Regions from separate parts of the uncultured Acetobacterium sp. genome, predicted to be linked through region 3. Evidence: riboswitches for the same ligand, from Rfam matches in the RefSeq annotation. Region 3 holds a riboswitch; each other region holds the start of a gene.
What was found. Region 3 has a riboswitch for cyclic di-GMP ahead of QZ998_RS07285 (right-handed parallel beta-helix repeat-containing protein). Riboswitches for the same ligand answer to the same signal wherever they lie in the genome.
Positions count from the first base shown of each region.

Region 1: it holds a riboswitch for cyclic di-GMP, as region 3 does, so the genes downstream of both, QZ998_RS13430 (hypothetical protein) here and QZ998_RS07285 (right-handed parallel beta-helix repeat-containing protein) in region 3, are expected to answer to the same signal.
Region 2: it holds a riboswitch for cyclic di-GMP, as region 3 does, so the genes downstream of both, QZ998_RS08555 (type II secretion system protein) here and QZ998_RS07285 (right-handed parallel beta-helix repeat-containing protein) in region 3, are expected to answer to the same signal.
Region 4: it holds a riboswitch for cyclic di-GMP, as region 3 does, so the genes downstream of both, QZ998_RS10405 (PepSY domain-containing protein) here and QZ998_RS07285 (right-handed parallel beta-helix repeat-containing protein) in region 3, are expected to answer to the same signal.

Region 1 is NZ_CAKMJU010000103.1:20,886-28,534, forward strand. It holds gene QZ998_RS13420 (TrpB-like pyridoxal phosphate-dependent enzyme) at 1-4, opposite strand, end outside; gene QZ998_RS13425 (3D domain-containing protein) at 482-1,609, shown strand; gene QZ998_RS13430 (hypothetical protein) at 1,711-3,336, opposite strand; cyclic di-GMP riboswitch class I at 3,675-3,759, opposite strand; gene QZ998_RS13435 (tRNA1(Val) (adenine(37)-N6)-methyltransferase) at 4,265-5,020, shown strand; gene QZ998_RS13440 (CheR family methyltransferase) at 5,420-6,022, shown strand; gene QZ998_RS13445 (MBL fold metallo-hydrolase) at 6,037-6,624, shown strand; partial or broken gene QZ998_RS13450 (MCP four helix bundle domain-containing protein) at 6,678-7,649, shown strand, end outside.
Region 2 is NZ_CAKMJU010000052.1:23,839-31,487, reverse strand. It holds gene QZ998_RS08560 (hypothetical protein) at 144-542, opposite strand; gene QZ998_RS08555 (type II secretion system protein) at 873-1,445, opposite strand; cyclic di-GMP riboswitch class I at 1,621-1,726, opposite strand; gene QZ998_RS08550 (type IV pilus twitching motility protein PilT) at 2,387-3,442, opposite strand; gene QZ998_RS08545 (type II/IV secretion system protein) at 3,454-5,136, opposite strand; gene QZ998_RS08540 (EAL domain-containing protein) at 5,157-7,322, opposite strand; gene carB (carbamoyl-phosphate synthase large subunit) at 7,521-7,649, opposite strand, start outside.
Region 3 is NZ_CAKMJU010000038.1:36,517-44,165, forward strand. It holds gene QZ998_RS07265 (glycosyltransferase) at 1-761, shown strand, start outside; gene QZ998_RS07270 (hypothetical protein) at 862-2,037, shown strand; gene QZ998_RS07275 (glycosyltransferase) at 2,038-3,093, shown strand; gene QZ998_RS07280 (hypothetical protein) at 3,195-4,730, shown strand; cyclic di-GMP riboswitch class I at 5,128-5,203, shown strand; cyclic di-GMP riboswitch class I at 5,373-5,448, shown strand; cyclic di-GMP riboswitch class I at 5,482-5,563, shown strand; gene QZ998_RS07285 (right-handed parallel beta-helix repeat-containing protein) at 5,576-7,069, shown strand; cyclic di-GMP riboswitch class I at 7,220-7,298, shown strand; gene QZ998_RS07290 (right-handed parallel beta-helix repeat-containing protein) at 7,312-7,649, shown strand, end outside.
Region 4 is NZ_CAKMJU010000068.1:1,375-9,023, reverse strand. It holds gene QZ998_RS10435 (cobalamin-dependent protein) at 1-488, opposite strand, end outside; gene QZ998_RS10430 (hypothetical protein) at 546-1,046, opposite strand; gene QZ998_RS10425 (hypothetical protein) at 1,091-1,261, opposite strand; gene QZ998_RS10420 (DUF3089 domain-containing protein) at 1,420-2,421, opposite strand; gene QZ998_RS10415 (HsmA family protein) at 2,513-2,881, opposite strand; gene QZ998_RS10410 (HD domain-containing phosphohydrolase) at 3,138-5,387, opposite strand; cyclic di-GMP riboswitch class I at 5,547-5,630, shown strand; gene QZ998_RS10405 (PepSY domain-containing protein) at 5,801-6,586, shown strand; gene QZ998_RS10400 (trimethylamine methyltransferase family protein) at 6,979-7,649, shown strand, end outside.

The DNA of each region.
Region 1 (7,649 bases), on a different contig from region 3:
CCATGACTATTTCCTTTCTTTCTGTGGTTAACTCATTACAGACAGCGGTCTGTAAATACAAAAAACTCGTCCTCTACTAAACGTAAAGGACGAGTATAACGACTCGTGGTGCCACCTTTTTTTACAGGATCAAACCTGCCTCTGCAGAATACCAACATATTCCTCAACACTGACGTAGTTGTCACGTCATGGAATACTCAGCCTAAGCCTTTGACCATGCCCTCAGCGGTCCATTTGATGGATTGCCTTCTGCAAGGCTCTCAGCCTACCTCGCTCTCTGTTAGTGCATCTTCCACCGTTATCTCCGCATCAACGGTTTGTTTTTATCTAATTATCTATATTTTAAATGAAACATTAAGAAAAGTCAATTAGTAAATTCTAATCTTGACAATTATCGGGAAATGAAGTACAATCGATTTGTAAAGAAATTGTAACGAAACAGACTTTCGATTGGAAAGATTGAAATGAAAATGGAGGTTTTATGATAGAAAAAGAGAATAGCAGCCCGAATAGAAGAAAAAAATCGATCCTTAAAATAGGTATGGCCAGCGTGATCATCACCTGTGTGGTAGGAACCGCCAGTTCCTTTGTTTTTGCCAAGGAGATCAAGGTCACCGTTGATGATACCGAAAGAATGCTCAGTGGTGGCATGTTCCAGAGTGTCGGTGCGGTGCTAGAAGGTAATGGCATTGAACTAGGAGATCAATATTCCGTCAATGTCGATACCAACTCGGTGTTGTTTACGGTTAATCATGTTGAAGTGAAAAGCAAGGCTAGCGGTCAACTGTCTGTTGATGGAAAAACGATTATTTATCAGACCGAAGCCGAAACAGTTGGTGATTTACTCAATGAGTATGATCTAAAACTAAATGATCTTGACCGGGTTGAACCAGGCAAGTCTACATCATTAAAAGATGTCAAAGAAGTTGAGGTCATTCGGGTACAAGTTGATGAACTGCCAAGCCGGCAGGTTGTCACCTATACCACCCAGAATAAAGACAACCCGGAAATGGAAACCGGCAAAACCAAGCTTATCCAGGTTGGCGTTGACGGCGAATCCAGCCAAGTTGAACGGGTGCTTTATGAAAACGGGGTGGAAGTCAAGCGGGAAATTATTTTCGATGAAATTGTAACAGCGCCGATACCAGAAATTGTTGAAGTTGGCACGAAAGCAGCGATTGTAGCCCCGGCTCCCGTCACGGAAGCGCCAGTTGTCGAAACCCCGGCAGAACCGCAAGCACCTGTGGTTGAAAGCCCGGCTGCAGCCCAGGCTCCGGTGGTCGTAACACCAGCTACTGCTCCAACTCAGACAACCGCCACCACTACCATTCCCGAAGGTGCTGTCAAAATGACGATCCAATGTACCGCTTATACGGCAACCGGGAATGCCACCGCATCGGGTGTGATGCCTAAAGCGAATCATACCGTAGCAGCCTGGAAAGGTTTGCCCTTTGGAACCAAGATTTATATTCCGGCGATGGGCACCACCTATACGGTTGAAGATCGCGGCGGTGCAGTTACGGAGGGAATCGTTGATATTTATATGGATTCCTATGATGCCTGCATTCAATTTGGACGACAGAACTTGGAAGCTTATATTATTTATTAAATGAATCAAAGACAAAAGAAGGATGTGCGTGGCACATCCTTCTTTTGTCAGAAAAGTATCTTAAAGTAAAAAAAGCAGCAACCGATCACATGGTTGCTGCTTTATTTTTTTAGATGCCTTAAGACCAGCGCCCGATAATCAAAGGGATTGGTGATATCGCGGGAGTAGGGAATGGCGGCAAGGCTAAGTGACACATCGGCTTCAACAGCGTCATACTCGAGAATTAGAGCATTGAAGGCATCGGTAATCTCCTGATTGATCAGCAATTGATTTTTTACAGAAGTGTTTTCCATCAGAATACTGAAGATGCTGCCATCGAGAATATAAATCAGGTGGTTACTGTAGCAGTGGCTCTTGATAATTTTTAAGGTTTTATAGAGGATCTCGTCCCAGAGCCGGGAACCGTTGATGGTTTTTAGCTCATCCAGATGATTGATCGTAATCATTTCCAGAGTCAGAATGGTTTCGCCGCGGGAAGCGCGATCCATGGCATATTTGAGATCCTTATAGTAGGCTTTTTCGATCGTCAGTCCCGGACTTTCTTCGAGATTATCATAGGATGCAATTTGCTGTTCCAGATTTTTTTTGAAATGGAACAGTTCGCGAACCTTTCTAATCAATAATGCCGAACTCCATAAAATCATCGGAATCACCAGTAGCCAACCGATCTGATAAAATTTAAAGGGAACATCAAGGTAGAAAACCGAAATCAGCGACAAAATCACATAACTGCACAAGAGTAGAATCATAAAAAAGATACTGGCGCCATAGGGCATCGCAATGGTAAAGATCAGGCAGGTGAATAAAATAAACACCACCGAGTAATCAATAAAATTAAATTCTGAGGCAGTAAAAATCAGGAAAGCTCCAAAAATCATTAATCCCATAAAGAAAAAAACAAGCGGCGGAACCATATTGGTTAAGCTGGGCTTTTTAAGGAATTGAAGGTTCGTTTTTTTAGTTGGTTGAGCTTGTTTTTGCTTGATTGCCCTATCTTTACGTTTTTCTGGCTTTGCTTTTTGGGGCTTTGCCTTTTTCGGCGGTAGCGGTTCTTGATTAATTGGCGTTTCTGTTGTCAGCGTTGTTTTTTCCGGTTGGCGTTCTGGTGTTGTTGCCATTTCTGGGGGCGGATCGGGTTTTATTATTTCCGGGCTAACCTCAGACAGTGGCGGCGTCGACTTTGTTTCGGCAAATCTGGAATTGTCAAAAACATCATCGGTGCCAACAGGATTGGCGAGCTCGGATTCAGTTGGTGCTTTAGGGATAGCTGCGGTTCGCTCCGCTTCATATGCGTAAGGGGTGGTTCGTCCCAGAATTTTTGATAGGGTGGGTAGTTCCTCCTCATCTTCTTCGGTTTCGCCGATCGGTATGGAAAAACCTGCCCGGTCACTGAGTGGCAATGGTTGACTGGTAAGCAGATCACCATTAAAAGCCAACTGATTTGATCGGGTTTCGAAAGGACGGGAATTGAGGACGGCCTGATCGAGAGCATCGTCATCCGAGATATCTACCCCGGAAAGAAAATCTGTGCCGGGTTGGAAGGGATCATCAGAGATGGCCACTTCAACAACATTAGGATTCATTTCTCGCGAAATAAAGCCTTCTTCAGTGAGTGAAGCAAGCTTAGCATCAATTCGTATTTCGCATTCCTGGATGGTGGCATCCAGATGCTGTTTTTTTTCGAGAATAAGATCCAATTTACTCGGCTGGATTTTACTACTATTCATATATATCCATCGCTTTCGCAAATAATTTCGTTGCAATATTTTTGGTCATTGACTTTATCATCATAATCGTCGATGATAAAGAAGCTTTTAGAGGTGGCGAATTCATACAATAAATTTAAAATAGTCCTCTACAACTACACATTATAGCAAAGAATGTGTTTATATTAAAGAGAAAAACGAAAAAAAGACAGTTATTCCTGCTCAGTCGTGTTTAAGTAATGAGCGCTGCTTAAAAATGCTTTTAAAAAGCGGTTTTATGTTAATGGCTGTGGAGTAAAAAAATAAAAAAAAACAACGATTAAACACGTTGCATTAAATACACATATAGATGCGCTTAAAGTTGCAACTGGCTGTCATATAAATAAATACTTAGACCCTCTAGCTTTGCGTCCTTACCTTTTGGTAAGTTTGCCGAATATATAGTTAATCTCATAATAATACATATTTGTTATTCAGTCAAGTCCAAGGTTGTTATGAACGACTTATCTCCAAGGTTGATTTGTGGGTCAAAAGTGTGCGCATGCTAAGAATAATTCTCGCTTGTGGCGGTTTTTTTCTGATAAAATGGAGGCGAAACCATAAAGCTAGGGAGAAAAATGCTGTCAGGATTGAAAAACACTTATCAACAGCTTCGCATATAATTTTTTTCAAATGAGAAATTCAAAACCGTCTATTTTGGGGAATTAAATCTAGGAATTTAAATTATCAACTTTTATCTGTGCATATGTGGATAAGTTATAAAAAAACAATTAACAGGTGCGCTATAAAAAGGCTGAACAGAAAAGCCCGTGCTTAGGCAAGTTTTTGGGGAAAAGCAAGAAATCAACAAAACTTATCCACAAATGGTGGATAGAATTGACCAATATGTGGATAAACTTGTTGATTATCGGTTAAAATTAAAAAATTAAGTGAATTAAAGGAGCTAAATGTGGATAACTTTTTAAAAAAAGGGGAAAGAATTGAAGACTTAGGCCTTAATAATCTGAAGATCATCCAGAATCCGGATTATTTCTGTTTTGGCATGGATGCAGTTTTGCTGTCCTGGTTTGTCTCCCGGCGAACAAAAGGGGCTCCCCACGTTATTGATCTGGGAACCGGAACGGGAATTATTCCATTATTGCTTTATGGCAAAACAAAGGCAGCCTCGATCACTGGGTTAGAGATCCAGGAACCGCTGGTCGAAATGGCTAGACGGAGCATGGCCCTTAATGGCTTGTCAAACGAAATTAGGATCATCGCCGGGGATATTAAAGCGCCTGGTAGTGAGATTCTTCCAAACGCTTACGATGTGGTAGTCAGTAATCCCCCTTATATGCGGGCTCAGGCGGGACTTAAGAACAATTGTGAAACAAAAACTATTTCCCGCCACGAAATTTTATGCAGCATTGAAGATATTCTTATTTTCAGCAAGCGGATGCTAAAGGATCGCGGCCGTCTGTTTTTGGTTCATCGGCCGGAGCGGTTGGGCGATATTATTTCACTGATGCGATCTTATAAAATTGAGGTCAAGCACTTGCAATTTGTTTACCCATCCTTAAAAAAAGAAGCCAATCTGGTTTTAATTGAAGGACGAAAAAGTGGTAAACCAGGGTTAAAAACTGACACACCCTTGATTGTTTATCATGAAGATGGTGAATATACCCAGGAAATTTACGATATTTATGGGATGACCAAGCCGGAATAGCGGAGTTGTTCAGCGCCAGAGGCTGATCAATGGGGATCAAAAGATTAGTCAGAATGAATTGATTTATTTTCTCTGGGCAAGCGGTGATATAAAAAAATAGTAGAGGCTAGATATGCTGATAAGAATGCCAATGTTACAGAAGGGGTAATCTGTAACAAAGCTAAAAGGTTTTGCTTGTAAGCTAAAATAGGGTGGCTTATAATTACAAATACTATAGCAAAATCTGGCAACGAAGAAAGTTTATGATAAACATTAATTCAATGTTTGAATCATGAAAATAGTGGTATAAAGATGAGCAATGCAGCTAAAAATTCTGAAACCATATGCATTTCAGGTAAAGCTAGCATTGCTTATTTTAATATCATTGGATTTAATTATATACATGATAAAGGAGACACAATGGCTTTTACTTATTTTTTTAGAGATTTACAAACCCTTGAGATGATTTGCGACCATGCCATCCCGGAACTACGACTAAAACAGAAGATCAAGATCTGGGATGCCGGCTGCGCCATGGGGCCGGAACCCTATACGCTGGCGATGCTGCTGCGGGATCGGATTGGTCATATGTATTTTCGAAATGTCAAAATACAAGCAACAGATATCGATGGCAGTGACCTTTTCGATAAGATAATTTATGAAGCCGAATATCCCCGCGAGCAGGTGCAACGGATCCCAAAAGATATATTTGAAAAATATTTTATTAAGGTGGATAACAAGGAATGTTATTGTTTGATTGACGAGATAAAAGCCGCAGTCAGTTTTCAGAAACATGATCTTCTGACGTTTAAAAGCATTGGAAAAGATTTTGGGCTGATCTTGTGTAAAAATGTCTTGCTTCATTTTAATGAGCAGGAACGCATTAATGTAATCCGGATGTTTCACGATTCGCTCATCGATGGTGGATATCTGGCAATGGAACAAACCCAAAAACTCCCGGTTGAGTTAAAAGATTTGTTTGAGCCGGTTGTCTCAAATGCCCAATTATATAAAAAAGTCTAAAAAGGAACAAGATCATGAAAATTATCAATTTATCAGCGGGCAGAAAGATTTATACATCGAATGTTTATTTAGTTACTGGAGACTGGAATAAATTAAGTGATATCAATACCCTGATAGATGTTGGACGAGATCCGGCTATTTTAGATAAAATTGATCAGGCTTCCACCGGTGTCGGAAAAAAACGTGTCCAAAAAGTAATTCTAACACACAGTCATTACGACCATGCAACCCTTCTTCCAACAATAAAAAAACGTTACAACCCCAAAACTTTTGCCGCGTCATCGACGCTTGAACATGTCGATGTTATTTTGAAAGGTGGTGAACGCTTGAAAATTGGTGATCAAGAATTTGAGGTGATCCATACCCCGGGTCACAGCAACGATTCAATTTGTTTGTATTGTAAAAAGGAAAAGATTCTCTTCGCAGGAGATACCCCACTGGTGATTCGCGCCAAAGATACAACCTATCAAAAAGAATTTATAGAAGCATTGGAGGAAATTACAAAAAAAGATATTGAGACGATTTACTTTGGTCATGGAGAGCCATTAAAAGGCGAGTGTAAAAAAATGCTATTGAATTCACTTGAAAATGCAAGAAGTTAGCAGAAAGACAGTTAAGCTAGAATTAATTAAACAAGGGACATATAGGAGGTCACATGAAAACGTTTGCGAACATGAAGGTTAAAGCCAAGTTATTGGTGGGATTTATTATTATGGCTATTATTGTTGGGATTGTCGGGGTTGTCGGGATAACAAATATCAAGGCATTAGATGAATCAGACACTGAATTATATGAAAATATCACAGTGCCGATAGGTCAGGCGGGTCAGATATCAACAGCATTTCAACGGATGCGGGTTAATATCCGGGATATGATCATTGCCAATGATCCAGAAGTTATTAAAGAGAATGCAGATAAAATTGCTGAACGGCAGGCAGAAATAGATACCCTGACAGCTGAATTTGAAAGCCGGATTGTGTCCGACCAAATGCGGACCGCCTTTGATGAATTTGTCGAGGCGCGACAAAATTATAAAGGATCGATTACTGAATTAATGGCTTTAGCGAATCAAAATCAGGATGCCCAAGCTTTTGCGCTGATGGCAGAAACCGGATCATCAGGGATTGCAGCCCGGGCAGAGCAGGATGCCATTGCAAAACTGGTGGAGCTTAAACTGGCAGATGGTAGTGCCAAGGCCACCGCCAATACCGTTCAAGCCAATAGCGTGGTTACCACCATGATCATTGTTATCCTGGTCGGTGTGCTAATGTCAATTATGCTAGGTTTATTTTTAGGGTCGACCATTAGTAAGCCACTAAAAAAAGCGGCTGCGATGTTAAAAGAAATGAGCATGGGTCATTTGGGCATGCGCTTGAAGATGGACTCAAAAGATGAAATAGGTCAAATGGCTATTTCAATGGATAGCTTTGCCGATGATCTGCAGAATGTGGTTATTGGGACGATGAAACAGATATCAAACGGCGATGTTTCAGCAAATATTGAAATCAGAGATGAACTGGACGAGATAGCTCCTGCGCTAAAAGAAACCATTGAAAGCATCAGAGCGCTTATCGTTGAAGCAAATATGTTATCCCAAGCAGCCGTTGAAGGGCGATTGGATACCCGC
Region 2 (7,649 bases), on a different contig from region 3:
TATCCGCGCTCAATTTTCAATGCGGGTATATAGATGCAACTATACCATTATTCCGAACATTTATCAACGTGATTTCTACATCAATATCCATACAAAAGCCGTGGCTCTTTCCCACAGGGGGGCGGCTCTGAAAAAAGTGCTTATTATCTTTCTCTTTCCGCTTCCAGATCGCCAGGGGAATAGGTGGTGACCAGGCCGCCCCGGCGGTAGACAATATAGTCGATGGTGGCATCGCGGTTCTCATCGACCACGGTGATGCTGGCATTCTGATTGACTTCGGCGCCGATTAGCTCAAGCAGGTCTGCCTGAACCGGGACACGGTAGTTGCCGGAAGCCGCAAATTCAATGGCTTTGGCGCGGGCGGCCAGATAAACCAGCTTGGCACTGGCGGCATCGGTGGTTTTTTGAAAGCTGAAGACCAAGCCGCCGATGATCATCACTGCAAAGGCCAGGATAATGACAACCGCTAAAGAAAAACCCCGATCAAAGGCGACGGGTTGATTGTTTTCAGGAGGAAACTGGTATTGGCTGATTGGGTTCAAGGGTGACCTCCGAGGGTTTGAAAAGATGACTGGCTGTGGATTGATAAGCAATGCGAGCTAAAATGATGCAGGTTTATTTTATCACTTTATTTGAAAACTTGGCTTAAATTGGTGTAAAATTTGGATGTTTTGTTCGAAACTTAATTGTTTGGAAAAGTTCTGCTAGTGGGGTTTCTGAACATTAGCTGCGGTTAGCCAGTTCAATGGAGGTTTTAGTCTAAACCGAGCCCTGAAATAAAAAAGCTCCCCATCCCCGCAAACCCGATGACGGGTTTGCGCCTGGGAAGGGGAGATGAACCCTATGGCGCATAGGGTGTGGGATTTATTTTATTACTTCACTGATGCACTGGGTACTAAATCATCTAATTTTAAATCATCTTTCTGGTATGTTATTTTCGTTACTTTACCATTGGCATCAACAAAAACAGTCCAAGCTGAAGTATTAGTACCTGTTGTACCAACTCCAGCAGTAATATCTGTATCTACATAATTCCCCATTGCTTTAGTTGTATCTGGTATTAACGCAAGAGCAGCTTTCTTTGCGGTTGCATCAGCTATTTTATTTGCTGTTAGAAATTTAGCTACTTCAACAGAACCTAAATTAACAGCTTCTAACTCACTAACAACGGTAGGACTTGCAGTTGGAAAAGTGCCTGTGACACCAAGTTTTACAAGTCCATTTGTACTTCCATGTTTTCCATAGTATTCAGTAGCTACTGCCTGTGCAGCTACATAGATTTCTCTCTGTTCTGCAATAGCAGCTTTCTTCTTCGCTTCATTTACAAAACCAATCATTGACGGTATCGTAAACGCCGCCAGCACCGCCAAAATCACCAACACCACAATAATTTCCACCAGGGTAAACCCTTTTCTACTTTTCCGTATGCTGTTAATTAATTCCATTTTCCCACTCCTTATTGTTTTTATTCTTAAGCTCTATATGATCATCCGCGCCTGAAGATGATTTATAAATTAAATTTATTATTAAGACGGTTCTATTTTCTCATAGCATCCATTATTTCGTCTTAATCATTTGCTTGCCGCGGCTTTTGGGGTCAAAAAAAGCCACACTGTACCGTGTGGCAACTGGCTGTCTTGTCTGGCTGGGTTTGCTAACCCAATCCGCTGATGTAGACCCTCTAGTTTTGCGTCACAGGGTTTCCCCTGCTTTGCCTTTATGTTCACATTTGCTTTTATTTTAATTTCAAACTTAATTTTAGTTGAAAGCCTCTGAAAAGCCAAGTAGCTTTGCATGCAGCCTGTTTTTCTTTGGTTTTTGTTGCCAAGGGGATGCGGTTCTTAGATGTAATATCGGCGGTTATGGTTTTTACTTTAGTCTTTTCGCGCCTTAACCCTTGGGTTTTTGAAATGAACGGCGAGATCGCTTTGCTGTTATCTGACTTAGACCCTTTCGCTTTGCGGCTCAGATTTTCAGCTGCCCATGCCTTTATGTTTGATGTTCTTTGTAACTAAAGTTTAAGTTAAACGCTATTAAAAGTCAAGTTAAAACTTTACAAGATGGTTACAACTATGATCTTTTTAAAGATTTTTAATGGCCTGGGATGATTATTTTGTCTGCTATTTTTAATTGTTTCGCTTTGTGAATATATTTCTAATTTATCCGCAGTGTTGCCAGTGAATGGGGGCCGTCGCCAACCTTTACTGAGTTGCGGGCGGTCACGGACCGCCCCTACAAATGATGATCGGCGTTGGTGTTGGGGGCTGGGGTTGGTGGCCAACCTTTACTGCCTTCGGGCGGTTGATAACCGCCCCTACAAACCGGAAATTGGTGGTCTTGCGTAACCTAATAGCGAACCCCGACGAATTGAATTGAGACGATTTTGCTATCTTCCAAAATACTGATTAAACTCCTGCTTATCACTGGCCCATTCGAGGCCGACTTCGTAGCTGATTTTCTGGTCCCGGACCAGCATGGCCAGGTCAGCGTTGAGGGTTTTCATGCCGTCCCGGCCGCCGGTTTGCATGACGGAGGCCAATTGGTGGGTTTTGTTTTCGCGGATCAAATTGAGGACCGCATCGGTACCGATCAGGACTTCCAGGGCGGCCATCCGGCCATCGCCGCCAGCCAGGGGCACCAGCTGCTGGGTGACTACCCCTTTCAAAATGCTGGACAGCTGGGTGCGGATCTGCTGCTGGCTGTGGGGCGGGAAGACGTCGATGATCCGGTCAATGGTATTGGCGGCGCCAATGGTATGGAGGGTCGATAAGACCAGATGACCGGTTTCGGCAGCGGTGACGGCGGCCGAAATGGTTTCGTAGTCGCGCATTTCGCCGACTAGAATGACGTCGGGGTCTTCTCGCAGCGAAGACCGCAGGGCCTGGGCAAAGGAGCTGGCGTCAACGCCGATTTCGCGCTGATGGACAATGCTGCGTTTGTGTTCGTGCTTATACTCAACCGGGTCTTCGATGGTTAAGATATGGACGGCCCGATTGCTATTGATGTAGTCAATCATCGAGGCCAGGGTGGTCGACTTACCGCTGCCGGTCGGACCGGTAATCAGGATCAGTCCCCGCGGCTCAGAAGCCAGCTTGCGGATAATCGGCGGCAGTTTGAGGTCTTCAAAGCTGGGGATGGTATCGTTAAGGAGGCGGATGGCGGCGGCATAGCTGCCCTGTTGTTTATAGACGTTGACCCGCTGCCTAAGCCCTTCCGGGGTGATATGGCAAAAATCGAGATCCTTGCCGGACTCCAGGGTCTTTTGTTCGTCTGCGGTTAGCAGGCTAAAAATCAGGTTTTCGATAATCTGCGGGTTATGGTCAAAATCACTTTGATAAAGCTTGCCGTTTTTGCGAAAGACCGGCGGCAGTTCCCGGGATAAATGAATATCTGAACAATCGTTGCGGCGGCCGTAGTTAACCAGCTCTAAAAAACTTGTCATCACTCTTCTCCCTATTCCACATAATATGATAATTTAAGAAATTCTTCCATCGAGGTGATCCCCTGGATGGTCAGGTTGGAGACGCTTTTGCGCAAGGGGATCAGCCGACCGGTTTCTTCGACATAGCTGTAAATATCCTCGATCGGTTCGCGCCGGGAAATCAAGGTTCGGATATTCTTATCGATGGCCAGAATTTCATGGATGGCGGTTCGGCCTTTGTAGCCGGTATTATTGCAAATATGGCAACCGCGGCCGCGATAGAGGGTGGTCAGCCGTGGTTCTTCGAGCAGCCCTTTTTCAATCTCAGAGGCGGCATAAGCTTGGCGGCAATTGGGACAGATTTTCTTAACCAGACGCTGGGCGACTACCCCGGTTAAGGAGTTGGCGACCATATAGGGTTCGACCCCCATATCCTGAAGGCGGACGACCGCTGAAACGGCGTCGTTGGTATGGAGGGTCGACAGTACCAGATGGCCGGTAATGGCCGACCGCACCGCAATCGAGGCGGTTTCGGAGTCCCGGGTTTCACCAACCATGATGATATCCGGGTCCTGCCGCAGAATCGAACGGAGGCCGACGTCAAAGGTCAAGCCGGCCAGAATGTTGACCTGGGTCTGGTTAATTTTGGCCAGATTCCGCTCGACCGGGTCTTCGATGGTGGCAATATTGACATTGCGCTGGCTGAGCATTTCCAGAATCATATAGAGGGTGGTGGTTTTGCCGCTACCGGTCGGGCCGGTAATATAAACCACCCCATGGGGGCTTTGCAGCATCTGCAGGATTTTTTGATAATCGCTATCATTCATGCCAAATTGACCGGCATGATCAAGTGGTACGTTCATGCTTAAAAAACGCATCACCATTTTTTCGCCGTACACCGTCGGCATACTGGAGCTTCGGACATTCATTTCTACACCATCAATCCGGATCCGAAAGTGGCCATCCTGGGGCACCCGGCGTTCAGCGATATCGAGATTGGACAGGATCTTAATCCGGGCAATCAGCGACTGATGGAGATTATTGGCCAGGGTCAGATAATCAACAATCAGGCCATCGATCCGCAGCCGGATAATCGTTTCTTTTTCAAAGGGCTCGATATGAATATCGCTGGCGCCGGCATTATGACCTTTTAACAGGACTGAATTGACCAGATTGACAATCGGCGCATCGCCCTCGTTGGTCAAAATATCCTCAACAAAAGATAGACTACTGCCCTCGACGGTTTTATTGGCCGCCGAGGCGGCCTTTCTCGCTTCGATTTCAGTATAGGATTTACGGATCGCTTCAAGGATTACTTCTCTTGTTGAGAGCACCACATCGATGTTCATATTGGTAATTAGCCGTAAATCTTCAATCGCATAAAAATCCAGCGGATCATTCATGGCCACGACCAGATGATTGTTTTCTTGAGCAATCGGAAGCAGGGTATATTTAAAGGCAATATTTTGGGGGATCTTTCCGGCCGCATCCAAATCGATGGCGGTGTCATTTAAATCCAGCACCAGCACATTGAGTCGTTTGGACAGCGCCTCCAGCAATTGCGCCTCGGTAACGTAGCCATAGTCAACCAGAATCGCCCCCAGCCGCTTGCTTTTGTCGACCTTTTGATAGGCCAGTGCTTCCTGGAGCTGTTCTTCCTTAATAAAGCCGGCGTTAATTAAGATATCACCGATACGAATGTTTTTAGTTTCCATTATTTTCCTCTTCCCAAAGATCAGGCATTATTAAAAATTTGCTGCTCAAATTCAGCCACCGGCATCGGCTTGCCAAAATAGTAGCCCTGGATAATATCACAGCCGAGGGTTCTTAGCATCTCGACCTCTGCTTTTGTTTCAATCCCTTCGGCAACGACCCCCATGCCCAGTTTTTTGATCAAATTGATGGTCGCTTCAACAACGATATAATTTTGTTGGCGTTTGAGATGGCTGTTAAAAAAGCCCTGATCCATCTTAATCACATCGAGGGGCAGGCAACCGAGCAGGTTGATCGAAGAATAACCCGAACCAAAGTCGTCCATGGCCATTTTAAAGCCATAATCCTGGAAGGCCTGACCAATTTCGATCATCCGGTCGACATCCTCAAAGATACTCGATTCAGTCAGCTCAATTTCCAGGCTACCGCGATGGATGCGGTACTGATTGGTAATGCTTAAAACCCGCTCAATAAAATCGCTCTGCTTGAGGTTTTTTCGCGACAGATTGACCGACACCGATATTTCCGGATATTTTTTTGCTTCCCAGCTTTTTAGCAGTTTACAGACCTCTTCTAACATAAACATATCGAGCTTTCTGATAAAGCCGGTTTGTTCAAAAATAGGAATAAATTCACCTGGCGAGATCAACCCCTTTTCAGGATGCCGCCAACGCACCAGCGCTTCACAGCCGCAATAGGCATTGAGATGCAGATTATACTTGGGTTGCAGATACATCTCAAACTGATTGTTTGCCAGGGCATCTTCCATCTGATCGATAATTTCTTTTTCATCGCCAATTTTCTTGCGAAAGGCATCGGAATAGAAAAACCACAGCTGATTATCAGCGGTTTTAGCGGCAATCCGCGCCATATTGGCCTTTTCTCTGATTTTATCAAGATTCCCATTGCGATCCTCAATAATATAAATACCGAAGCGACAGGAAAGCCGTTCTTTAATACCTATCGCTTCTCTTTCACTATTTAAGACGCCCATAAATTCTTTAATCCGCCGGGTGATTTTATCCTGATCCTCACACAGACAGAGAATCGCAAAATGATCGCCGGATACCCGGGCATAGGTTTCAAGCTTGGCCGTCCGATCCTGTAAGATCTTCCCGACCATCTGGAGCACCTGGTCGCCCTTTTCATGGCCATATTCTTCATTAATAAAGCGAAAGCGGTCAATATCAAAGGTCAGCATCGCACACTGACCCTGATTTTTCACCTCCAGGATCTCCCTGGCTTCCTGCTTAAATTTCTGCCAGTTATTGCCGCCTGTGACATCATCAACATAGGCAATCCGCTCCAACCTTTTTTTGGCGCGATTCTGATAAAAGAGAATAATCATAAAGAGCAGCGTAATCGCCAGCAGGTCGGCCACAATCAGCATCAGCGAGTACCAGCTGATCTGCCTGGTTTGGGCGCTGACCACTTTAGTCGGCACTCCCGTCATCAAATACCAGTCATTAATGGCCAGTGGTTTGTAAATCACATGCCGTTCCATCCCCCCATAAAAACTGGTATAGCTGCCACGCTTGCCGGTTTTCATGTTTTCAGTGATGGTTTCTAAGCGGTCGCCATCTCTGATCTCTGCTCTTTTCAGGGTTTCTAGGATATTATCGAACTCGCCGGGGCTGTTTACATGTAAGGATGATACCACCCGATCGCCATTGGCCTTAACAATATAAGAATAACCCTGGTTGGCAAAGCTGCCGACTTCCAGGTACTTTTTGAAATTTTCGGTTTCCGCCGAAGCCAACAGCAATGCCACCACCTGGTTTTCGCGAAAGATCGGGACTGCATAAACATTAATCAGTTTTCCATCGGTGTAGTCGATGATGGTATCGGATACGGTTGGTTTCCCTTTGCTGGCTTCCTGAAAATAGGTTCGCTCTGAAACATTTAAAAACATCCCGTCAGTTGTGACCGTATCGCCATTAAGCAGTGCCACCCCCATCCGCTTGTAATGATTTTCTGTGGCTGCCATGGTAACGAGGCGCAGCATCTGAGTCTGATCAAAATTGCCGCTGGCTTCAATTAGCTTACTGGCGGTGATTAAGTTTTCCAGCTCATTATCAACCTTGCCTTGAACCAGATTAGCTCCCTGGTTGGCTACCTCTGACAAATATAATAAGGTCTGCTTTTTTAAGGCGTTGTTGATCAATACTACATAGTACCAGCTCAGCATAAAAAAAAGAATAACAGTTAAAAGGGCTATAAAGCTGGCTTTGACTTTTCTGGACTTTATGTTCATCTCTCTGTTATCCCTTCACTTATTTTTTTCGATCTTTACAGTTGTTTTCATTCTACCAAATAAAAAGAACTTATTCAATGGTCTTGAATAAGTTCTTCTCTTAAAAGCGCCTAAAAATTTCGTTTAAAAAATTTATTGAATTTTTTTGATGTCAACCAAGTCGATCTCAGCCATGGTGCGGTTGGATTTTAAGCAATCCAAGAGCGCTTGAGCGGTGTCTAAGGAGGTCAGCAGGGCAATTGAGGTTTCGACACATTTTCG
Region 3 (7,649 bases):
TCTCCCATTTACATGTTAATAACGATGATATGAAAAAACTAACGATCAAGTCATTTTTATATATGATCGCAGCAAGAAAAGCAAAAAAAATTATTGCGGTGTCAGAAAGCTGTATAAATGATTACTTTTTTAAACCGGTTATCAAAAATAAAACAATTGTCTTGAAGAATATTATTTATTCACAAAGACTAAATGCCTTAATTGACAAGGATAGCCAGGAATACTGTTTTGATTTTATTTTTTTAGGAAGGCTCACCGATCAAAAAAATCCGCAACGCATCGCAGCAGTAGCTTCTTCAGTGCTAAAACAACTGCCTTACGCCAGATTTGGGGTGATTGGCGAAGGCGAGTTAAAAGAAGAGATGCTAGAAATCTTTGAAAAAGAAGGTGTTACAAAGCAGGTCTTTTTTACAGGCAATTTATCATACCCCTATAAAGCAATCAAACAAGCCAACTGCATGCTGTTTTGTTCCAGATTTGAAGGTACCCCGATTTCAGCTCTGGAGGCGATGTATTTTGGTGTGCCAATCGTTTCAACTCCAACAGATGGTTTGATCGAATTGATTGACAATAATATAACTGGGTATCTATCCGATGATGACGATTGTTTAGTGAGCGCGATTATTAAGCTTATTGAAAACAAAGAAATAAGAAAAGAAATGTCAGAGAAACAAATCGAAAAATTCAATCGTATTAATAATGAAGACAATTATAAAATAATTTTAAGTGGCGTCTATGCAAATGCCATAAAAGCAGAATGAAGAAAGTTAGTGTTCACAAATGCGAATGATTGATCAGGATCAATCGATATCAACTGTAATAGCTTGATGTAAAAGTGATACAATTAAGAGAGGACAAATAATGAAGTTGCAAACTGAAAAAATCAGTGATTTTAAATATATACTTATCGCTTTGTTTCCGATTTTATCTCTTTACGAATTTTTACCACTATTTGATATTGGTAATTTTATATTGATGGCAATTATTACTAGCGGCGTGATCAAAAGAAATCTGGTGATTCGCATTAACATTGAAATACTGGTCACCATGTTGATCCTGATTATTCTCAATTTAATTGTTGGGGCATTGAAATACCCAGATATTACAAACACAATTAATAATTCTGGGGGAATGCTTGTCTTTATGATATTGGCCAGTGTTTTGTGCTGTCCCGGCTATCTGGATAAGGAAAAGCTTTATCGAGCCTGTGGTTTAGTGGCTCTGATAGCAACTGCTTTTCTACTTTATCAGGCTATTGCATATAATATTTTTGACGTGATTATTAGAGGTAATATCCCATTTTTAAGGGCGATTGAATTATCAGGTTTTGAGTCGATTGAATATGGCCGGCCAACATCGTTTTTTTATGAGCCGGCGCATTATTGTATTTATGTTGCGCCAATCTATGCGATGGCAATAATAAAAAAAGATTATTGGCTGGCAATGGTCCTCTTTGCAGGCGGGGTTCTATCAACCAGTACCACCGGTATTATTCTGTTACTGATTATTCCAGTAATTATTAATATTAAAAAGGCAAAAATACTGGTCTACATGATCGTCTTTTCGATCATGGGGATTGCCTTGTTCGTCTATTTGCCAGACCTATTTCGTGAATATTTAAGTAAATTAAGCCTGCCCAGTTTAGTGGAAAATATCAGAATATTAGGAACACTGAGCTTATTCCAATATTTTTCATTACCGGAATGGATTTTTGGAGTCGGTATAAATCGACTAGCAGAATTTCTTTATATGAACGGCGAAACTTATGGTAGAAATTATGCAAATTCTTTCATCTTTCAGGTTTTTTCATTTGGACTGCTTGGATCAATATTGTGGGTAAATCTTTTTGTGATGATGTACCGAAAAATCAGTTCGAATTATCGAGTGATGTGGTATATATTAATGTTTGTTTTGGTAAGTGATCAGATTTTGTTTAATCGTAACTTGCTTTATCTGCTGATCTGGGTTTATATTGTGTCTCGTGAATCAGAGTTGCATGTTTATGAATCGTCGGTGATGCTCAAAGGTGTTGTTTAAATGGAAAAACTGAGGGTGATGACCATGAGAGAAGCATTAATAAGTGTGATTATGCCAGTCTACAATGCCGAAAAACGGTTGGAAATGTCGATTAACAGTGTTTTGAATCAAACCTATCAGCAGCTTGAATTAATTCTGATTGATGACGGTTCAACGGATTCATCAGCGATGATTTGCGATCAATACGCCAGAGCAGATAAAAGAGTAATGGTCGTTCATCAAGAAAATGCCCGGGTGAGTGCAGCCCGGAATCGCGGGATTCAACTAGCGACCGGGGAGTATCTGTCTTTTATCGACGCAGATGATACTATTGATCCAGAAACTTACGCTGTGGTGATGAAACAATTTACCGATCGCTCAATTGATATGGTGATCTATGGAATGCAGTTCGACTATTACAAAAATCAGAAGCTACAGAAAAGACATATTAAAAGCATTGAAAAGAACTACTGTTTTAATGTTAAAAATATAAACGCACATTTTTCTTATTTGTCTGATCAAAACTACTTTTTATCATCCTGTAACAAGGTCATCAAATCCACCATCATCAAAGATAATCAGATTGTCTTTGAAAAGGAAATGTCGATATTGGAGGATTTTAAATTTGTCTTAGACGTTCTGGAAAAATCAAAAAAAGTCTGTGTTCTGGATGGAGCGTGGTATCATTATTATCATGATTTGAATGCTTCGCAACTTAAACGGCGGCCAGCTATTGATTATATCCGGAATTTTCAGATATTAGATAAACGGCTCAGAGAATTCTCGCAAAAATTTGAAATGGACAAGGGTAATGAACTCGAAAAAATCAATGGCATGATTTTGAGATATTATATCATCGCCATCGAAAAACGTTTTACCAGTAATGATCGTTTAAAAGAAAAATACATCAAGATGAAAGAGATTATTACATTAAATGAATTTCAAACTGCATTAAAAAATGCTGCTGTCTCGGGAAAAAGGCTAATAATCGTTGTTCATTTACTTAAGAAAAAGAGTTTTATAATTTTGTTTTGGTTATTTCTTGCAAATGGTTATTTAGGTAAAATGTTCCGTTGAAAAGTAGCGATAATTCTAATGCACTAGATGCAATCAATAAGGCTAGCAGCTAAATTGCGAATCAATCCAATTAGTAAACAATCACAGAAAATGGTGGACTTATGTCAAGAACAGCGAATTCAATCAAGAATATAAAATATGCACTGATCGGTCAAATGTTGGCATTGTTGGTTACATTTGTTTCGCGAATCGTCTTTGTTACAGTATTAAGCGCGGAATACTTAGGAATCAATGGCCTGTTCACCAATATTTTGTCAATCTTATCATTGGCTGAATTGGGAATTGGTACAGCGATTGTCTACAGCATGTACAAACCGATAGCCGAAAACAATGTTGAAAAAATAAAATCGTTAATGAAATTATTTAAAAAAACTTATACACTTATCGGCCTGATTATTATCGCATTGGGAATAATGCTCGTCCCGTTCTTGCATTTTTTTATCAAAGATATTCCAGAAGTAGATTACATCAACCTTATTTTTATAATCTTTGTCGTTAATTCGGCGATATCCTATTTTTTTTCATATAAGCGTTTTTTGATTATCGCCAATGAAAAAAAATACATTGCTTCGCTCTACCGCTATGCAATTTTTATCGCGATGAGTATTTTTCAGATAATCATTTTATATACAACCCAAAACTACATTTTATTCTTATCTGTCGAATTGGTGGCGACCCTATCTGAAAACATTCTGGTTTCGCTCAGAGCCGATAAGATGTTTCCTTATTTGAAGGAAAAAAATATTCTACCATTGGAAGCTAAAGAAAAGATTGAGATCAAAAAAAATGTCCAGGCGTTGATCTACCATCGAATTGGTGGTGTTGTCGTTTTGGGTACCGATAATATCCTGATCTCGATGCTAATTGGGATTGTGGCAGTCGGGATTTACTCAAACTATTTACTGATTATTGCATCACTGACAATGATCTATGGATTAATATTTGAATCATTAACGGCCAGCATCGGTAATCTTGGGATAACCCAATCGGCAGAAAAGAATCGCAGTGTCTTTTCCAGCACAAATTTTGCCGCTTTCTGGATCTACGGATTTTCAGCGATTGCACTTTGGAATCTGGTGAATCCATTTATTTACCTCTGGTTGGGGGGAGAATACCTGTTTGATATGGAAATCGTGGCAATTTTGATTGTCAATTTCTACATGATGGGGATGAGAACAAGCGTCAGAGTCTTTAAAGATGCCCATGGCTTATATTGGTATGATCGCTATAAACCGCTGGCCGAATCGATTATTAACATTGTGGCATCGGTGATACTTGCAAATTATGTTGGCGTGGCGGGGATTTTTTTGGGAACAATGGTCAGCACCATCACTACCAGCTTTTGGGTGGAGCCATTTGTTTTGTACAAGTATGGGTTTGAATCCAGTTCGGCTGAGTATTTTAAACAATACCTTAAGTATGCAGTCATAACAATCGGAGCAGGGATGATCACCTGGTTTATCTGTCAATATGTTGTCGACACCGGAATTATCAGTTTTATGATTAGAGTCTTGATCTGCGGCGTCGTTCCCAATCTGTTATTCTTTTTGATCTTTAGAAAAAATAATGATTTCTCTTATATAATACAGGTAGCGAAAAGTCAATTAATCGACAGAGCAATTAAAATCTTTAAATAAAAAACTGAATGTGGCAATTTGTGATGATGCTCTATTAAGAATGATATAAAAACGTGCTTAGAAAATTTTATGATGCGGATTTTTAAAAATCCTGCTAAATATTTTGCTGCTTCAGTCGATCTTAAAGGTAAGAAGTACTGAGCAATAACTAAGCCAAGCAGAAGGAATGCACTAACATTACTGGTTCAATTACGAAACAGTCAATTTACTTAAATTTGACTGTATAAATTAGAATTAGTCATAATTGTATTGACTGGATCATTAAAGTGTGATATATTGAGCCTAACCACAGCAATGCAATATGCTAATATTCCAATATTGCATATCGTTCTAAACAAAATGACATTAAAAGGGTAGCAAAGCTGTAATCAACTAAATAAATCGTGGAATTACTTTCCGACGATAAAGGCAAACCGGTTGAAAAACCGGGACGCAAAACTAAAGGGCCTGTAAAATGGCAGCCAGTTACCGAAGGGGAAGTTTTTTGTAGTCAGAAATTATTTAAATGAAAGTCGAATAGATTTTTTCGGTCAAGATATAGTAGAAATTTAAAGAGTTGTTAGGAAGACGCTCAGTCAAAAAGGAGGGAGTCGGCAAGCAAGTACATAAATGGTAAAAGTTAAAACTGTTGAAGCAACTCTTCAACGATAAAGGCAAACCTATCGAAAGATAGGGACGCAAAGCTAGAGGGCCTCTAAAATGGCAGCCAGCTACCGAAAGAAGAGTTTTTTATTTAATGATTGTATCGATCCATCGATAAGGGCAAACCAACTGAAAAGTTGGGACGCAAAGCTAAGGGCCTTAACTGCAAAGAAAGGTAGCCGGCTACCGAAAGGAGCACCACCATGAAAAAGATATCCGTTTTATTAGTTACATTGATGTTATTACTAAGTTCAATGCCAGTATATGCAGCACCAGGAAATTCAGGCACAGCAAAAGCGAAAAATCCCAAAAGACCAGTTGCCGTAACAGAACCAGCACCAGTCGTAACAGAACCGGCACCAGTCGTAACAGAACCGGCACCAGTGGTGACAGAACCGGCACCAGTTGTGACCGAGCCAGCACCAGTCGTTCCAGAACCGGAACCAGTGGTCACCGAACCTACTCCAGTGGTGACTGAGCCGGTACCAGTGGTGACCGAGCCAACCCCAGAACCTCAGCAAAAATCAGTTAAAGATTATGGCGCTAAAGGGGATGGCGTAACAAACGACACAGCAGCAATTCAAAAAGCGCTTGATGAAAGCAGTGCGGTCTATATTCCGGATGGCACATATTTGATAAATGTTGATCAGACATTAAAACCAAAATCGAATCAAAGTATTACCTTAAGCCAAAATGCTATTTTAAAAGCTCTCCCCTCTTCAAATGGATACAATGCCGTGGTTCGGATGATTGGTGTAAGCAATGTCAGCATCACCGGCGGAAAGATTGTTGGCGAACGATATGAACACCAGGGAACCACAGGAGAATGGGGAATGGGAGTCCATGTCATTAATGGGTCAAGTAATATCTCAATTAGCAATATGACAATCAGCGATTGTTGGGGTGATGGTATTTTTCTTGGAGATTCCCCAGCAGTAACCGATATTACGATTGATAATGTCATTAGTGAGAACAATCGACGTCAGGGTTTATCAATTACCGATGCGAAACGGGTAGTCGTCAGTAATAGTATTTTTAGAAACACAAATGGTACCTTACCAGAAGCCGGCATTGACATTGAACCAGACCCAAATCAGATAGCTGAAGACATCCAGATTATCAATACCCAATGTTATGGTAACAAGGGTTCGGGCTTAGATTTAATGGGTATCACAGGAATCATCCAACGGGTTACGGTTACTGGTAGCACCATGACAGACAATGCCAGTATGGGAATTCGCCTTGTCAAAGCAAAAGATCTAACCTTTAGTGATAACACCGTCATTAATAATCTTTACGGGATTGAAATTGAGAGTGATGTTAATAACGCTTCTTTCAAAAATATGACCGTCTCAAAAAATAAGTATCGGGGAATCTCACTGGTAACATCAGGTCAGGCACAAGGGGTCGAAAATATTATCTTTGAGAACATGACGATTTCGAACAACAGTCAAAGCAGTCCAGGATCCAATGATGGCGTCAGAATTGATGCTTGGGACGCTAGCGGCTACATCAAGAATGTAAAATTCCTAAATTGTAAATTCATTGATGATCAAGTAAAGAAAACTCAAGCCTATGGAATGACTGTTGGTTTTAACAGCAAGGTAAGCGGAATTACTTATGACTCAAGCTGTGTATTATCAGGAAATATGTATGGTGGTCTCGTTGGTGACAGTGCCATTGTAAAAAAAGTATAAGTCAATAATTATCACAATAACTTCGAATTGCAAGGATAGTTGGATTCTCTAACTATCCTTTGTTATTAAGATTAAATTGGATTAAAATTAGATCGGATGTTTTAGAACCAATAGCATAACAAATAAGTTCACGATCAAGTAAGCTTAATTCTACGATAAAGGCAAACCAGTTGAAAAGCTGGGACGCAAAGCTAAAGGGCCTAGAAAATAAAGGCAGCCAGCTACCGAAAGGAATGTTAATGATGAACGCCAATAAAAGTTTAAATAAAGTAAAAATGTGTTTAAGAAGAACCGCAATTCTAATGAGTATGCTGATTCTTCTTGCTACAAACACATTTGCATCAGAGCTTGAAACGTCTTCGTCAAATTCTGTCGGCGCAACCTATCGAACGCATATCCAGAACGAAGGTTGGGCTCAGGGATGGATGAGTAACGCAGCGCTTTCCGGATCAGAAGGGAAGGGTTATCGTTTAGAGGGAATAGAAATTAAGCTAATCGGAAATAACCCAGCAGATCTCGGAATTGAATATCGTACGCATGTTCAAAATATCGGTTGGGAACAGAAATGGGCTGTTAATGG
Region 4 (7,649 bases), on a different contig from region 3:
TGGATCATTTCATTGGCTTGATGGCGGTCGCCAGTCAACAAGGCCGCCAGATAGCGTTTGGCCAGCTCGGTATGGGCAAGACCTGCTTTTAGAAAGGTTTCAGTGTGAACCTCTGTGATTTCAAGCTTTTGAAGTCCGTCATTGATAATCGGGGCAATATCCTGTTCGTAGTCTGCGCAATAAAGACCCCTGAGGGTATCTGCCAGATAATGGATACTCATTTTGAGATCTTCCGGCGGGAGACCCAGGTTATCCAGGATTTCCTTTAGCCAAAGCAGGTAATTAGCAAATAAAACGGGGCTTTTTGCGGATACCGCTTCAATTAGAAACTGGATATGATAACGGATATCCTGTTGGGTTTTGTCCAGCTGGCGGGCTGAATAGCGCTTCATTAACTCGGGCATCTTGGCCATTTGCAGCTCAAATGTGTTTGTCGCGATCAGTTCGCGATCGGTCTTTATTTTTTGTGATAACAGTGTACTTTCCATCATGGACCTGCCTTTCATAAAATAAATTGTCATTTTGCAGGACTGTCGTTTGCCAACCTAGACCATCATTCTGCTGCCGAATTTCCAGATCGCAGAAATTTGAATCAGGCTGATTAACAGGCCTTCACACAGCAACAGCAAACTGTAAGCGATCAAATTGCCACCCAGCATCCGGATCAGCATAAAATTTATCTGGGTCCCGAAGATAAAATCGGTCATCGTCAGTGCGATAAAGAAGCTGACGCCAATAGCCACCGTCAGTAGCGCAACTGATAAAAGCCAGCCATAGCTTTTTATATTGAGCCATATTAACAGCAAAGCGATGCTGCAATAGGCCAAAACAAAGATGATTTGGACTTTGAAAAAAATAAAACAAAATAACATCGCGGCAATCGTGACTGCTATAAACTCCCGGCTTTTTAGCTTAAACAAACCGAAATATAAAACAAGCGGGATAAATAAAGCATTTAGAATATTAGTGGTGCCTTTAAAAATTGAAAAGCAAATAAAAATCAGTGTCAATGTCATCGCTGCCCGGGTGATTGTCTTGGTCTTCATCAGCCACACGCTCCTTTTTTTCAGCCTTAAGCTTGCCGTTTTTGCTATCCAAATGCCGCTGCCCCGGGCGTTGCTAAGGCCGTCAGCCCGGCTTTTTTCGGCATCCGTTTTTCACGCTTGACAAAAATGCCCAATTCATTAAGCAGATATTCTGAGACAATCACGGGCTTTTCCCCCGCCGGGCTGGTTGATCTGATCCAAGTCAATGGTTTCATATCTTCTCCTTTAGATCGCTCAATGCGATTATCAGCGCATATTAGAATGAGTTTCTACACCAGAAACGGTTGCGCAATGGTAAGTCTGCCAGCTACTTGCTATTGTCGATTATTAATAACGGTATGACAAGCGATTAAATAAGTTTTACTCCTCTACCTCACTGTTTCTCTAAATACTTGTCGCTGCGGTTCTCGGCGTTTTGGCGCAGGTTGAAATAATAAAAGGGATAATCAAAGGTATGATAGACGCCTTTGCCAAAGGTGGCACTGCCGGGCGAATAGAGATCGACATTAACGGTGCTGCAGATCAGGGCGCCCTTGTCCAGATCAATCTGAGCATCGGCAAAATTCATCACCGGTTCAATGATTCCTTCGGCATTGCGTTTGGCCGAACCATCTTTATTGATCCCGATCGACCCTAAGTTTTCGGCGGCGGTGGCCAGGGTTTCGTCACGTTTCCAGTTGATCGGATTGATCGCCAGAGCGCCGGCGGTGATGACCGGGTTGCCCGGGGCTAAAACCTCGGGGGCTTCGGTATTATAAGAAACAATGACGCCGGTATCATCGGAGCCCTCGGCAAATTTCAAATGGGGATTGGCGCTCAGGTAATCTTCGGTGACAGTATAGCCGACCACATAGGCCACGACCATCCGTTTGTAGACATCAGGATGGTCTTTTAAATAGCCCGACAAGAGGTTGCTGGTAACGTCGGCACCCTGAGAATGACCAACCAGGATAAAGGGTCGGCCGTTGTTATAGTGTTTGATGTAGTACTCAAAGGCCGCGGTAGCATCCGTGGTCGGAATCCCGGCGATGGTTTCCTCCCGATCGACCGGTGACAGGTTATCCTGGCGGTAGAACGGCGCATAGATATTGGCGACCGTTTCAAAGGCCGTCGCCTGGCGGTCATAAGCCAGTTTGGCGTTGGCCATCATGCCGGCGTCATCAATGGTGCTGATGCTGGGATTGGTTTGATCGGCTGGCGCGTAGGTGGTGGGATAGAGATAAAAGACATCGACCGCCTTGTCGGTGCTGCTGGGGATATTGAGCCAATGCTCAGCTTTTGAGTAATCGGTGACATCTTTCGGGGCCCCACATCCCGACAGAACCAGACCCAGACCGACAACCACCACCAACAAAGCGATGTTTTTTCTTTTCATTTCTCATTTCTCCTTTAACCCCTTTCAGGTTGCTGATTTTATTATACCCGATCAGCCGGGTTAAATCACAGCTTTTTTAACCTGATGGCGGTTAGAACGCCACCCCAAAAATCGCCCCGGAAACAAAGGGGATCAGCCAGATCAACCAGACGATCAGACTCAATTTATGAAAGCTGGCCCGGGCTTTCTGATCATTCCTGACCAGAACCACCGTGGCCCAAACCGCATGAAAGAGCATCAGCAGAATCGCCAGCAGGCCGGTCAGGCCATGAAAGCTCAACAGCGTGACGCCGCCTGCCAGTTCGCCCATCAGCATGGTGCCGGTGGTATCACACGCCAAACCAAGATAAAACACGACCAGATGCCACACCTTTAGCTGGCCCTGAAGCTTCTCAGCCCAGACCCCGATTGAATAGAACACCAGCGCCAGGGTAATGGCGGTGCTTGCATAAATTAACATTATAAATCCTCCTGATTTTTAGACTTTGATAAAATAAACCGACCCAGTATCTGAACATTGTTCATTTGACAATAAAAATAAAATCACATCGACGTGACATGATTTATTTTAGCAGCTCTTTCAGAAACAACTCAAACGATTGATACCGAAAAAGTGGTTGCTTGAACATTCAGCTCGGGGTGTCTATATTATCCCGTCAATTTTTGATTTCATAAGTCACCTCTTTTTCTTTGTAATGGTTTCGGTATTTCGGCAATCACCAGTGGGACAGCTGGTTAATGAAACGGTCTACCAGCCGGGGATCAAACTGGCTGCCGGCCTGCTCCCGCAATTCCCGGATGGCCTCTTCATGGGAGCGGGCGGGCTGGTAAACCTGATCATGGGTCATCACGTCATAGGCATCGACGACGGCCAGAATCCGACTGTTAAGCGGGATCTTTTCACCGCTGAGGCCGGCCGGATAGCCGCTGCCGTCCCATTTCTCATGATGATGGAGGATTTCCTCCGTCACCACATGGAGTTCCGGCACATTGGTGGCGATCCGATAGCCGATTTCCGAATGGGTTTGCATGATCTGCCATTCTTCCTCCGTCAGGCGGCCGGGCTTGCCGAGAATGTGATCGGGAATCCCCACCTTGCCGATATCATGGAGCATGGTCAGCAGGATCAGGCGGTTCTTGGCTTCGACGTTGAGAGCCAACAGCTCGGCCAGCTTCATGACGTGATCGGACAAGCGCATGGTATGAGCCTTGGTTTCGGCCTTTTTTTCATCGAGGGCTGCCAGCAGGGCGTTAATGGTGGTGCCCCGCATGCTTTTGCTTTCTAACAGCTTGATCTGATACATCATTTCCTCGGCTTTTTTGAGGACTGCCCCGGGTTCATCATCACGGCTCTTTTTAAGCGCCATCCCAAAGGAAACGCTGGCTTCAATGGTGCCGTTAATGCAAATGTCCTTTAGCTGTTCCTTGATCCCTTTGACCAGCCTTTCGGCATCCTTGAGATCCGACCCCGGCATCACAATCATGAATTCATCGCCGCCCCAGCGGATCACCTGATTGCGGGCACCAGCCACAAGCTTGAGGGTTTTGGCAATCGACTGGAGCAGCAGATCCCCGATGGTATGGCCAAAAACATCGTTGGTCATCTTCAGGCCGTTGATGTCGCCCATCACAAAGGCCATCGGATGGATCAGCTTGATCGCCTTCTGACTAAAATACTGCTCATAAAAGCGCCGATTGTAAAGGCCGGTCAGGGCATCGTGGTAGCTTAAGTATTCAATTCGGCGTTTCTTTTCCCGGGATAAGGTAATATCCCGAAAGACCATCACCACGCCGTCGATGCTGCCGTTTTTGGCACGGATCGGGGCGAGGCTGGTTTCGATCGGAATCATCAGGCCATCCTTGTTAAACAGCACCGTGGGCGCCGTGATTTGCTGGCCCTGGCCGTCCTCAAGAACCTGAGCCACCAGCCCGGTCAGGGGCTCCCGGGTATATTCATGACAGATCGGGAAAATCACCTCAAAGGGTTTGCCCAGTACATCCAAAAGCTGCCAGCCGCTGGCCAGCTCGGCCGCCGGATTGAGGTAGCTGATGTTAGCCGCGGCATCGGTGGCAATCACCCCATCTTGGATGGCATCCATGACGGTTTTCTGGAGCTCCTTTTGCCGATAAAGGGCGGCGGCATTTTGTTCCCGTTCGGTGGCATCGGTGATGACCGAAAAAAGATACTGCTGGTCGTCAATCTCCAGGAGGCTGGCGTGGACATCGACCATCCGGATGGCGCCGCTTTTCAGCCGGTGGGGAAACAGCAAGGACGACTGCCGCTGATCATCAACCGCCGCCTCAGACAGGGTGCTGAGCTGGTCAATGGTCATGGTCTTGAGCTCCTCCAGGGAATAGCCATAAAAGGCCAGAGCCGCCGGGTTGGCATCGACAATGCGCCCCGACTCCGGTTCGAGCAACAGCATGGTGGCGGTGTGGGTCTGAAACATCTGGTCAAAGCGGGTCGTGGCCAGCTGGTTTTTAGCCATCCAGTCCTTAAGCACTTTGGTGTTCAACTCGGTCACCACGATAAAGTCCTGCCCGTCATTTTCAACCGGAGTCATCCGACACATCCGCTCCCTGATTTCGCCATTCCAGCAGGCCGTGCCCTTAAAAAGAATGGTTTCCCCACTTTCCCGGCAATAGTCGGCGTTTTTTTCGTAGACCTGATAATAGGCTTCCCCGAGCACCGTTTTTAAATGCTGATTGCGAATCGCTTTCTGGCCGAAACCGGTCATTTTTTCGTGCTCCCAGTTGTTATAACAATAGACCCAGCCGCCCGCGGTTTTAACCAGCAGCGCCATCGCCTCGGAATTACACTCCACCATCATCTCCTGATAATCCGCTTCGCCCAGCCGTCTCCGCCAGGCTTTCTTGACTTTCGGGGCCATGGTCGCTTGCTGGCTTTCGGTGTTTTTCTTCTTGGCAATCCGTTTCCACAAAAAGTTCCGGTCATTCTGTTTCATATTTTTTCCTCTTTCTCCAACCGCTTTTGGATTCCGATGATTCTGATATGACACTATATACCCCGGTTTGCCGGTTTCTATCGTTTGGGGTCGGCACGGGTTCCTCATAATTAATATTTAGTTTGACAAAAACAGAAAATTGTAATATTATGATGATAATTAAATATTTGGCAAACTTATCGAAAGGTAGGGACGCAAAGCTAGAGGGTCTAAGTAATTTTTATATGACAGCCAGTTGCAAATCATAGCACCCGTTTATGGTGTTTTTGTGCAACGTGTCATGACGTTGTTTTTTTATTGCCAAATATTAATGCTGGATTAGGTTTTAAATAGGTCATTGCGAAAGTGCCCTGGGCTTTACATCGAGCTTCGCAAGCGCCTGTCATTTTAAAAAATAAAAGGAGATCAACACGATGAAAAAACGATTAGTCACGTTTGTTTTAAGCGGCTTGTTAGCATTTAGCACCACCGGGATGGTGTTTGCTGAAACGGAAGCTGTGGCGAACCCGGTTACGCCAGATCCACCGCTTGTTGCGGAAGAGCCCCAATCTGGCGTCCTCACCATTGGCGCAGCCATCGAAATTGCTTTAGAAGCGGTGCCCCAAGGCTCGGTAGTTTCCATTAAACTTGGCAAACAGCATGCTGTAAAAGTGTACCAGATTCAGGTTAAGTACGGCGCAGTGATGCATATGGTAAAAATTGATGCGATAACCGGTGCCGTGTTAAAACTCGAATCGGAAAACGAACCTGAGACAGCTGATCCAGTAACAGATCCGGCAACTGATCCAGTAACCGATCCAGTAACTGATCCAGCTACCGACCCAATAACCGACCCAATAACCGATCCAGTAACTGATCCAGTAACCGATCCAGTAACCGATCCGACAACCGCAAAACCCGCAGTGGTTCTGCCAGCCGTTTCATTTGAAAACGCCGTACAGATTGCCCTGGATTCGGTAAGTAACGGCGCATTTGTTTCGATCCGATTGGGGGCAGACAACGATGTGATGGTTTACAAGGTTATTATTCAAACCGGTAAAAAAGCGAATCCGATAAAAATTGATGCGACCACCGGCGACATTTTAAAAGCAGCCAATGACAAGCATGCTAAAAAGCCGGTCATTGAAAAAACAAAAGATAAAGCCATTGACCAAAGCAATCAAGCACCTGCAAAACCTAAAGGAAACAGCAAAAAATAAGACCGGATGACTTGATTTAGAACCACGCCGCCGTTCTTGATGATCAGCAACAACAGGTAGGCCGGCCAGTACCCCCGTGGCTACTGGCCGATCGCCTGTTTTTTTGTCCCCTATTTTAATTTGCAGCGGCTTGGCGACTTCCAAAAAGGTCAAGATTCGGTACACCGTCGCCGCTCCCTTGTGGCCTCGACAGGTTCTGTCAGGCACGGGTTCCTTCTGTTAAGACATGACACCGCTAGCAAAAGACCAACATACTTAATAAGAGCTTGACTGGTTTGTTAATTCCATGCTAAAATTTTTTCATAATAACTTAGGGGAAATAACAAACGCATCGTAAATACCATCGATAAAATAACAATCGTTTAAAAAATATATCGATTAAGGAGAAAAACATGCCAAGATTATTAGATGCTAACACAATTGGAGAGATTCATAAGTATATCAGAGACATTCTCGAAAATATTGGGATCGCTTTTGGTACTGAAAAGGCGTTAGACCTATTTAAAAAGCACGGTGCAAAAGTAGAGGGAGACCGCGTTTTTATTTCTAACGAACTCTTGGAAAAAGCGCTGAGTAGCTTGCCAAAATATGATTATACTGATCTTACCCCACAGCGAATTACTGCAACCAGCCCTTTTGGTAACGTCCCGATAATTTATAATAACGAGTCAAAAAATTACCAAAAAGGAACGATTGACGATGTTATCAAAATGTATCAATTGACCCAAACTTCAGATTTGTACGAGTGTGCTAATCCCAGTGTGGTCGAACCAGAAGGAAATGATACGGAGGATCAATATATTGGACAAATTGCCATGCTCCTTAAATACAGTGATAAATGGATTTCCAATGGAATGAGGGCGACCGCTGGTAACTCAAAAAATGGCGATATCTATCAAAGCATGAGAGGTGCCTTCCAATTGGTCAAGAAATTCCATGATAAATGGGATGAGCCGATAATGGGACAAGGACTTTGCCCCATGTCCCCATTAGCTTATGATTATGAATGCTTAGAAAATTTAGATGCAACAATTGACGAAAAACAGAATATCGTCATCTGCCC